3 regions of the Nonomuraea sp. NPDC049646 genome follow, and region 3 is predicted to be linked to each of the others. Evidence: riboswitches for the same ligand, from Rfam matches in the RefSeq annotation. Region 3 holds a riboswitch; each other region holds the start of a gene.
The links. Region 3 has a riboswitch for cyclic di-AMP ahead of ACIBQ8_RS23275 (C40 family peptidase). Riboswitches for the same ligand answer to the same signal wherever they lie in the genome.

Region 1 (3,265 bases), on a different contig from region 3:
TCGGCGATGTCGGCGGCCACGGCCTGCTCGACCTTGGCGGCCTCGGCGTGCAGGCCGAGGTGGTCGAGGAGCATGCCCACGGACAGGATGGTGGCGGTCGGGTCGGCCTTGCCCTGACCGGCGATGTCGGGCGCGCTGCCGTGCACCGGCTCGAACATGCTCGGCGAGGTGCGCTCGGGGTTGATGTTGCCGCTGGCCGCCAGGCCGATGCCGCCGGCGATCGCGGCGCCGAGGTCGGTGATGATGTCGCCGAACAGGTTGTCGGTGACGATCACGTCGAAGCGCTCGGGCTGGGTGACGAAGAACATCGAGGCCGCGTCGATGTGGCTGTAGTCGGTGGTGACGTCGGGGAACTCCGCGGCCACGCGGTTGACCGTGCGCTGCCAGAGGTCGCCGGCGAAGGTGAGCACGTTCGTCTTGTGGACGAGCGTGAGCTTCTTGCGGGGCCGCGACTGAGCCTTCTGGAAGGCGTACCGCACGACGCGCTCGACGCCGTGGGCGGTGTTCAGCGACTCCTGGGTGGCGATCTCGTGCGGCGTGCCGCGGCGCATGACGCCGCCGGTGCCCGCGTAGAGGCCCTCGGTGCCCTCGCGGACGACGACCATGTCGATGTGCTCGGCGGTGGCGCCGGCCAGCGCGGTCTCGACGCCGGGGAACAGCTTGACCGGCCGCAGGTTGACGTAGTGGTCGAACTCGAACCGGAGCCTGAGCAGCAGGTCGCGCTCCAGGATGCCGGGCGGCACGCTGGGGTCGCCCACGGCGCCGAGCAGGATCGCGTCGTAGCCGCGCAGCTCTTCGAGCACCGCGTCGGGCAGCGTCTCGCCGGTGCGGTGGTAGCGGGCTGCGCCCAGGTCGTAGTGGGTGGGCTCGATCTTCGTGCCCACGGCCTCCAGGACCTTGAGCCCTTCGGCTACGACCTCGGCGCCGATGCCATCCCCGGGGATGACGGCCAGGCGGATGTTACGCGACTCCATGGGCGGTACCTTACCGGCTCGTCTCGGCTGACGAACACATCATCTCAACAACCGGACAATCCGTTTTGGGGGGATTGCGACCTTTTGACCGTTTCGTTAGAGTCCGACGAGCCTAATCCACGCAGCCGCTGCGTGGAGCCGGGGACCCACCTTTCCCCCCGGGGCGAATCGGCCGCGCCTCCCCCCGAGGAGCACCGCCGTAGGGCTACTTCCAGGCCCGAGCCCGTCAGCTAACCCGGCCGGCCACGTGGAAGGACAGTCCCCTGTCTAGCATCGCCATCCTTGTGGCGGTGGCAGCGGGCGCCGCAGGTCTCGCGCCTGCCGCCCCCGCGGCTCCCGTCGCTCCCGCCGCCCCCGCGGCTCCCGCCGCTGCGGCCGCCCCCACCCCCTCCGTCACCCTCACCGGCCCCCAGGTGAAACAGGTCCAGCAACGGCACGTGCCGAAACCGGCCTGGAAGGTCGCCCTCGAATACGCCATGGACAAGCGCGGCACCCCGTACGTGTGGGGCGGCGCCAGCGAACGGGGCTACGACTGCTCGGGCCTCATGCTCCGGGCCTACGAGGACGCCGGCATCGAGCTCCCCAGAACCGCCGCGGAGCAGTACGGCGCCTTCTCCAGGAAGATCTCCTGGAAGGACCTCAAGCCAGGCGACCTGGTGTTCTTCAGCGGCCTCGGCCACGTCGGCATGATCTCCAAGCCCGGCTACATGGTCCACTCCCCCCACACCGGCGACGTGGTGAAGGAGGAACGCCTGTCGCAATGGCGCAGGCAGGCCTTCGTCGGCGCGGTACGCCCCGACCCCAAGGGCGTCAAGCGCTGGGCCGCCTACAAGCAGCTCCAGAAGGCCCCCGCCCCCGCCATGCTCACCGCGACCCTGTGACGACGACCTTCCCCGGGGCGTGCCCCTCCTCCTGGTAGCGGACGGCCGCCGGGAGCTCGCCGAAGGGGAAGGTCCTGTCGATGACCGGGGTGACCGCGCCCCGCTCGATCAGCCCGGTCAGCGTCAGCAGGTTCGCCCTGTTGCTCCCGCAGCGGACGACGTCCGCCCTGACGATCCGCTGCGGGACGAAGGGCCCCGACGCGAGCGCGGCGAACATGTGGCCGGCCGGCTGCACCCAGCGGCCGGCCGGCCCGCCGACCAGCACGTACGTGCCCTTCCTGGTCAGCACGCGGCGGCAGTCGGCCGGCCGGCGTCCGCCCGCCACGTCGAGCAGCAGGTCGAAGCGCCGCCCCGACGCCGCGAAGTCCTCCTTGGTGTGGTCGATGACGTCGTCCGCGCCGAGCGAGCGCACCAGGTCCGCGTTCCGCCCGCTGCACACCCCCGTGACGTGCGCCCCCAGCGCCTTGGCGAGCTGCACGGCGAACGTGCCCACGCCGCCGGACGCGCCGTTGACCAGCACTTTCTGGCCCGGCTGGAGGCGTCCCTCGTCGCGCAGCGCGATCAGCGCGGTGTTGGCCGCCATCGGCACCGCCGCCGCCTGCTCGAACGACAGGCCCGCCGGTTTGGCCGCCACCTCGCCCTGCCGCAGGCAGACGTACTCGCCGAAACCGCCCCCGAGCGACATCGCGTACACCTCGTCGCCGGGACGGAACAGCGTGACGTCCTTCCCGGCCGCCTCCACCTCCCCCGCCACGTCGGCCCCGAGGACGGCGATGCGAGGCCGGCGCAGCCCGACCCCGCCGCCCATGACCCGGGCCAGGTACGGCTCTCCCCGCATGAAGTGCCAGTCGTAGGGCTGCACGGACGTGGCCCGCACCCGGACCAGCACCTCGTCGTCGCGCGGCACGGGCCGCTCGACGTCGGTCAGGACGAGCTGGTCGGGCGAACCGAACGAGCGCAGGACGTACGCCTTCATCGCTTTTCTCCCTTGTGCTGCCGCCGATGTGCCGCCAGTGTGGGCGCGACCTGCGCGGACGCTCAACGGTCGAAAGGCGACGGCTCGATGGCCGAAAGTACGACCGCCCTCCCGCCGATGGTGCGAATCAGGACCGGCCGTCCGCGCGATGACCGGGCGCGGGCGCGGGCGGCACGCTCTCAGGCATGAGATGGATCGCACCCGCCGGGCTGCTCGCGCTCAGCGTCGTCCCCCTGGTCGCCGGCGCGCTCCGGCTGACCGAACTGGCCGCGGGCGCCCCCGTCACGGCGGACAACGCGCGCTTCTTCGCCATGCCGGCGCCGGTGTTGCTGCACATCCCGGCGTCCCTGGTGTTCTGCGTCCTCGGCGCGTTCCAGTTCCAGGCCCGGTTCCGGGCCCGGCGGCCGGGGTGGCACCGCGCGGCGGGGCGGGTG
Region 2 (3,265 bases), on a different contig from region 3:
CCTTCGTCACCGCCTTCTGCATGTACGCCGGCGTGGTGTTCCTGCCGCGCTACTTCCAGCAGGCGCTGGGCGTCAGCGCCACCGAGTCCGGGCTGAGGATCTACCCGATGACGCTGGCCATGGTGGCGGGCAGCGCGCTCATGGGCACGCTGATGTCCAGGACGCGCACGTACAAGCCGTGGCTGGTCGGGGCGCCGTTCCTGCTGGCGGCCGGCAGCCTGCTGTGCCTGAACCTCACCGTGCGCACCGACGGCCTGCTGCTGGCCGGGTGGATGGCGCTGCTCGGGCTCGGCATGGGGCCGATGCTGTCGGGGCTGACCGTGGCCGTGCAGCAGGCCGTCGCGCCGCGGTACATCGGCACGGCCTCGGCCAACCTCACCTTCTTCCGGCAGATCGGCGGCTCGGTGGCGCTGGCGCTGGCCGGCACCGCGTACACGTCGGTCATCACCACGGACGCGCCGGTCCACGGGCTCGCGGCCGCGCACGCCTCGGCGGCGGCCGTGGTCATCCCGTCGCTGGGCGTGGCGGGCGCGGTGATCGCCCTGGTCGCGCTGGTCATGATGCCCGGCAGGCGGCTGGAGCAGGCGCCCGCGGCGGAAAGCAGAGTGGAGGCCGGTTTCGCGTCGTAAGCGACGTCGTGCGAAGCTGTGGATGTCCCCAGAACCAGGAGGTCCTCATGGCGGAAACACCGGAGCCGGAAGTCAGCGAGACTCCCGAGGACGAGATGAAGCGCAAGTTCCGCGAGGCGTTGGAACGCAAGCGCGGGCAGCAGGCCGACTCGGCCGCGGGTGGCAGGGGCGTCGACCCGTCGAAGATCCACGGGGCGCACGGTCCGGCAGCGAGTAAAAGATCCTTCAGGCGCAAGAGCGGCGGCTGAAAGGCCCGTTTTAGCAGGGGGTACGGCATGCCGTGCCCCCTTTCTCTTTACCGCGATAGGTAGATCTTTACCCGGTTCATGACGATTCGTTTGTATTTGTCCGAATCTCTGGGTACGGTCTTAACCAATTACCAGCTGGTGGCGTAGTCCCTACCAGGAGAGGGGCGACAGCTGGCGCCGAATCCCGACTCGTCGGGAACCGGGGACCCATCTCATTGGGGTGAATCCGGCCACGTGCCGGTAGGGCATCTCCACGCCCGAACCCGTCAGCTAACCCGGTAGGCGAGATGGAGAGGACTTCACGCATGTACCACCTCGTCGTACCCCCGGACAGTGTAGTGACGACCGCCTGCTGAGCGGTCTCTTCCCTGACTTCCCCCACGCGCCGCGTAACCACCTCTTCGGCGCTCTGCCCGGTTACGCACCGTAGTCACGCGCGTTCCCCCTGTCCCCTCGCGAAGGACTTCACTGCTTCATGTCTCGATTTGGCCTGCGCTCTCTCGCCCTGTTGTCCGTGTCCGCCATGGGCGCGCTGACGATCTCCGCCACCGGCGCCCACGCCGACACCGGCGACGACCAGAAGATCCTGCTCAAGGGTTCCACGAAGGCCTCCTACTTCTGGGACGACTCCTCCGGCCGGGCCGGCGACACCGGCCTCCCCGCCAGCGGCAAGCCCATGCAGAAGGGCCTGGCCGCCAGCCCGAGCTGGCCCCTCATGACCGAGGGCTACGTGACCTACAACGGCAAGAAGATGCCGTTCTTCGTGGGCGACCGCGGCCCCGGCGAGCCCTCCAGCCGTGGCGTCATGCTCGACCTCGACGCCAAGACCTTCGCCGAGCTGACCGGCGGCACCTTCAACCCCGACACGCTCGGCGTGGACGGCAACGGCGGCCGGGGCCACATCAAGATCGACTACGTCATCACCAAGTGGGGCGACGGCAAGGGCAAGAAGAACTACCCCGTGGCCTTCTCCAGCGGCGCGTGGAGCAGGTTCGACGCCAACCCCGCCGAGCCCCCCAAGGTGCTGGCCGACGAGCCCGCCGACAACGCCGAGGACGCGGCCGGTTCGGCCGGCGGCCAGGTCGGTAAGACCGTCGCGATGGGCGGCACCGTGATGGCCGGCGTGCTGGTGCTGGCCGGCGGCGGCGTGGTGCTCGGCGGCGAGCGCCTGCGCAAGCTCCTCAACGACTGATCTGCGGACAGACCGCTCTTTACGCCTCGCGACCAGAATGACATTCTGGTCGCTGTGATCCAGCGCGCAGCCGCCAACGGCATCGAGATCGCCTACGAGAGCTTCGGCTCCCCCGCGGGCAGGCCCCTCCTGCTCATCATGGGACTCGGCGCCCAGCTCATCCACTGGGACGACGAGTTCTGCGAACTCCTGGCCGAGCAGGGGCACCACGTCGTCAGGTTCGACAACCGCGACGCGGGCCTGTCCACCCATCTCCACGACGAGGGCGTGCCCGCATGGGGCGCGCCCTCGCCGTACGTGCTGGACGACCTGGCCGACGACAGCGCCGGGCTCATGGACGTCCTGGGCCTGCCCGCCGCGCACGTCGTCGGCGCCTCGATGGGCGGGATGATCGCCCAGGCGCTGGCCATCCGGCACCCCGCCCGCGTGCTGAGCCTGACCTCGATCATGTCCACGCCCAGCCCGCAGGCGGCCCCGCCGACCGAGGCGGCCGCCGCGGTGCTCTTCGCCAAGCCCGCGACCGACCGCGAGGGGGTCGTCGCCGGCGCGCTGACGACCTGGGCCGTGCTCGGGTCCCCCGGCTGGGAGCTGGACCGCGAACGCGTCACCAGGCTGGCCGGGCTCGCCTTCGACCGCTGCCACGACCCGGCCGGCACGGCCCGCCAGCTCGCCGCCATCATGGCCTCCGGCGACCGCACGTCCGCGCTGGGCGGGCTGACGGTGCCCGCGCTGGTCATCCACGGCGAGGACGACCAGCTCGTGCCGCTCGCCGGCGGGCGGGCCACGGCCGCCGCCATCCCGGGCGCCCGCCTGGTCACCTACCCGGGCATGGGCCACGACCTGCCCCGCGCCCTCTGGCCCGCGATCGTCGCCGAGATCACCGCCCACACCGGCTCGGCGGCGCCCGCCCGGCCGCAGCCCGCCACCTGACCCCGCCGCGTGACCCGCCGCCGGACCCGCCGTCCCGACCCGCCGTGAACCGTGGGACGGCGCTCAGAGCTCCAGTTTCTCCTCGATGACCTTGAGCATGTGCCGGGCCAGGGCCAGGTTGGCCCGGTTGCGGTCGAGGGCCAGGTACAGGAACAGGCCCTTGCCGCTGCGGCCGGTCAGCGGCCGGATGATGTGGTACTGGGCGGTCAGCGTGATCAGGATGTCCTCGATGCCGTCCTTGAGGCCCAGCGAGTCCATCGTGCGCA
Region 3 (3,265 bases):
CAGGTGCTCCGCCGTTCCCGTCAGCTTGCCGGTTCCTGGACGGACGGCGTCCTCGGCGAAGGTGGCGGCGGGGTCGCCCTTGCCCTTGCCGTGCCCCTTGCCCTTGCCCTTGCCCTTGCCGTGGCCCTTGCCGTGGCCCTTGCCGTGGCCCTTGCCGTGGCCCTTGCCGTGGCCCTTGCCCTCGCCGTTGCCTTTTCCGGGGTCGTCCGTGTCCGCGGGGGGCTGGGGGGCGCGGGTGGCGTGGGGGCGGTCGTCGGGGGTTGCGGGCTGGGGGTGGCGGGGGTCCTCGGTGTCGGGGTCGGCGTCCGCGTCGGGGCGGGCGTCCGGATCGTCCGGGTCGTCGGGGTGGCCCGGGGATTCGGGGGGCTGGTTGGTGCCGGACGGCTCCTGCGGCGCGCCGTCGCCGGGCCGGTCGCCGCCGCCGCCGTCCCTGATGGCCACACCGCCGCCGTGCGCCGCCGCGACCGCCGTGCCGGGCTCGTCGGCCCCTGCGGCGACCGCTCCGGCGGGCTCGTCCCCTTCCCGGGGCGGGTCGTTCCGCTCGCTCATCTGCCTCCCCTTCACGCGAGCTGCTGTCGTACGTACTCGCGCCACCGTGCCGCCAGCGTCTCGGCGGTGAGCCCCACGGAGGCGAGCGCCTGATCGACGCCGGCCACGCGGGCATCACGGTAGAGCCGTACCAGGGTCCCGTCACCGAACCGGTCTGCGAGGAAGCGACACGCCATCCAGGCCTCCTGGTACGCCCGCGCGAGCCGTCCGGGATCGGCGGCCGTGGGGGCGAAAGCCGCAGGTCCGGGCAACTCGCTCGGCAGCCGCCCGGCCCGTACGTCGGCGGCGAGTTCGGCGGCGGCCGTCCCGGCGGGGAGCCCGGCGTCGCGGTAGGCCACGTAGTCGGCGAACCCCTCGTACAGCCAGACGGGCAGCCGGTCGGTGCCCGCGGCGACGTGGGTGAGCTCATGGGTGAGGACGACGTCGCGTCCCGTGGGGGTGAGCCGGGCGAAGGAGCCGGGCACGACGATCACCCTGGCGCCGTCGGCCACCGCGGCCAGGCCGTCGAGCGGGCCCGTGCTCGCCAGGCGGGCCGCCTCGGCGTCGGAGTCGGGCACGACGACCAGCGCGCGTACCGGCCGGCCGAGCACCGCGGACACCCGCCGTCCTGCGAGGTCCGCGCGGCGGGCCAGATCGGCCAGCAGGCCGGGGTCGGCGCGGTGCCCCACGACCACGGACCGCGCGCCGCGGGCCACCTGACCGCCGTCGCTCCACAACCCGCGCGCCCCGGCGGGCAGGACGGCGGCGGGCGGCGCGTCGGCGACCACGAGAACCGCCGTCGCCAGCAGCAGGACCGAAAGGAGCCGGCGCGGACCGCGGAGGGACGGACGCACCTGCGAGGACACGGCCCGATGCTAGTAGGCCCACGCCCCTCCCTGCCCCTCCAAGAGACCGGCCCCCGCACGAGACCGGCCCCTTCACGAGACCGGCCCCTTCATGGGGCCGGGCATGCGACAGGCCCCGGCCCGGACCGGGGAGGGTCCGGGCGGGGCCCGTTGTCACGCGCCGGGACGCACCGCGCCGACGAACGACGACTTCCGCCATCCGCCCAGTTTGTCGATGCGCACCCGTTCGCCGGTCCGCGGCGAATGGACCATCTTGCCGTGGCCGACGTACATGCCGACGTGGCCCAGCCCGTTGAAGAACATCAGGTCGCCCGGCTTGAGATTGCGCCAGGAGACCTTGCGCTTGATGCGGGCGAACTGGCTGCTCGCCACGCGAGGGAGTCGCACCCCGGCCTTCTTCCAGGCGTACTGGACGAGTCCGGAGCAGTCGAACGCACCAGGGCCCGTGGCCCCGTACCGGTACGGGTCGCCGACCTGGTGCCTGGCGACGGCGACGGCCCTGCGGGCCTTCGACGTCTGCCGGGCGGCTCTGGCCGCCTTGGCCGACCTGACGGTCTTCGCCGACCTGGCCGACCTTGCGGTGGCCGCCTTGGCGGTGCTGGACACCGCGGTGAGCCTGGCGGCCGATTCGCTCACCGTCTGCGCCCCGGCCGGCACGGCATGGAGAACCGCACCTCCGGCCGTCACGGTCATCGTGAGTGCGACGCCCCTCAGGGCAAGACGGGACAGACGGGGGTTATGCAGGGAGGTAGACAGGATTTCTCCTTGTGTCTTCCACGAACGCCTACCGGGTTAGCTGACGGATTCGGGCCTGGAAGTCGCCCTACGGCGCGATAACGCGCCGATTCACCCCTGATCCCGGGGGATTACGGGATCTTTGGGTCCCCGGCTCCGTGCCTCCTGGCTGCACGGACTCGGCAGGTCGCCGCCCGATGGTTGTGCCTGAACGGGGATATCGGCGGCGACCGCTGGATTTTTATCTGGTCCGCATCGGGGTTCCGATGTCGATTCGCGGTGCGCATGGCTTGCTGACCGCGACGCCAGAAACTACGCCGAAGGTTCAAGATTTGGCAAAGGGAGACACGGCCTGTAAAGATCAGATAAAGGTGTAAGTAAAGGGTGAAACCCCTGTTGGAGCCGAGGGTTCCGTTACCGGTTTGTGACCCTTCTCACACTTCCCGGCACACCTGATTGTCAGGGCCCTTTCACCCCGTTTGTCCCGTTCGTCCCAACGGTCGCGAGCACGCCGAAGCGGCCCGCGATTCCGGTCGCGGACAGTCCCCGGTGGGGATTCAGGGGCGGATCGCTCCGACCAGGGGGCGGCCGTAGTCGGCGAGGCGGACGACCTTGACGACGTCGCCCGTCTGCGGCGCATGGACGATCTTGCCACCGCCCGCGTAGATGCTGACGTGCCCGAGCCCCTCGCTGAAGATGAGGTCCCCCGGCTGGAGGTCCTTGAGGTCCACCTTGCGGCTCGCGCCCCAGGCCCACTGCTGCCACGTCGTACGCGGCAGCGAGACTCCGGCGGCCCGCCAGGCGGCCTGCGTCAGCCCTGAGCAGTCGTAGCCGCGCGGGCCCGTGCCTCCGTAGATGTACGGCTTGCCCACCTGGGCGAAGGCGAAGCCCAGGACGGCGGCCGCGCTGCCCGAGGCCGGACCGGTGTACTTGATGCCGGTGCTGTTGGGGTTGCCCGGGTTGTAGGCCCCCAGCTTGTCCAGGAGCTTCTTCTGCTGGCCGACCAGCTTCAGCACCTCGGCCCGCTCCCGCTGGACGGCGTCCCGCTCCTTGTCGGCGTCGGCGAGCGCGGTCTCGGCGTTGTCGCGCTCGGCCTTGAGCCCCTTGTTCTCGCGGTCGAACGCGGCCAGCTTCTC

Region 1: linked by a shared signal. The riboswitch ahead of ACIBQ8_RS47660 (C40 family peptidase) and the one ahead of ACIBQ8_RS23275 (C40 family peptidase) in region 3 are both predicted to bind cyclic di-AMP.
Region 2: linked by a shared signal. The riboswitch ahead of ACIBQ8_RS45125 (hypothetical protein) and the one ahead of ACIBQ8_RS23275 (C40 family peptidase) in region 3 are both predicted to bind cyclic di-AMP.

The regions. Positions count from the first base shown of each region.
Region 1 covers NZ_JBITLU010000028.1:18,297-21,561, reverse strand. The annotation lists gene ACIBQ8_RS47665 (3-isopropylmalate dehydrogenase) at 1-974, opposite strand, end outside; cyclic di-AMP (ydaO/yuaA leader) riboswitch at 1,074-1,234, shown strand; gene ACIBQ8_RS47660 (C40 family peptidase) at 1,265-1,855, shown strand; gene ACIBQ8_RS47655 (NAD(P)-dependent alcohol dehydrogenase) at 1,839-2,831, opposite strand; gene ACIBQ8_RS47650 (DUF2306 domain-containing protein) at 3,017-3,265, shown strand, end outside.
Region 2 covers NZ_JBITLU010000023.1:105,503-108,767, forward strand. The annotation lists gene ACIBQ8_RS45115 (MDR family MFS transporter) at 1-629, shown strand, start outside; gene ACIBQ8_RS45120 (DUF5302 domain-containing protein) at 677-877, shown strand; cyclic di-AMP (ydaO/yuaA leader) riboswitch at 1,043-1,177, shown strand; gene ACIBQ8_RS45125 (hypothetical protein) at 1,353-2,069, shown strand; gene ACIBQ8_RS45130 (alpha/beta fold hydrolase) at 2,124-2,999, shown strand; gene ACIBQ8_RS45135 (hypothetical protein) at 3,063-3,265, opposite strand, start outside.
Region 3 covers NZ_JBITLU010000007.1:427,092-430,356, forward strand. The annotation lists gene ACIBQ8_RS23265 (M48 family metallopeptidase) at 1-549, opposite strand, end outside; gene ACIBQ8_RS23270 (hypothetical protein) at 561-1,394, opposite strand; gene ACIBQ8_RS23275 (C40 family peptidase) at 1,548-2,030, opposite strand; cyclic di-AMP (ydaO/yuaA leader) riboswitch at 2,161-2,324, opposite strand; gene ACIBQ8_RS23280 (NlpC/P60 family protein) at 2,687-3,265, opposite strand, start outside.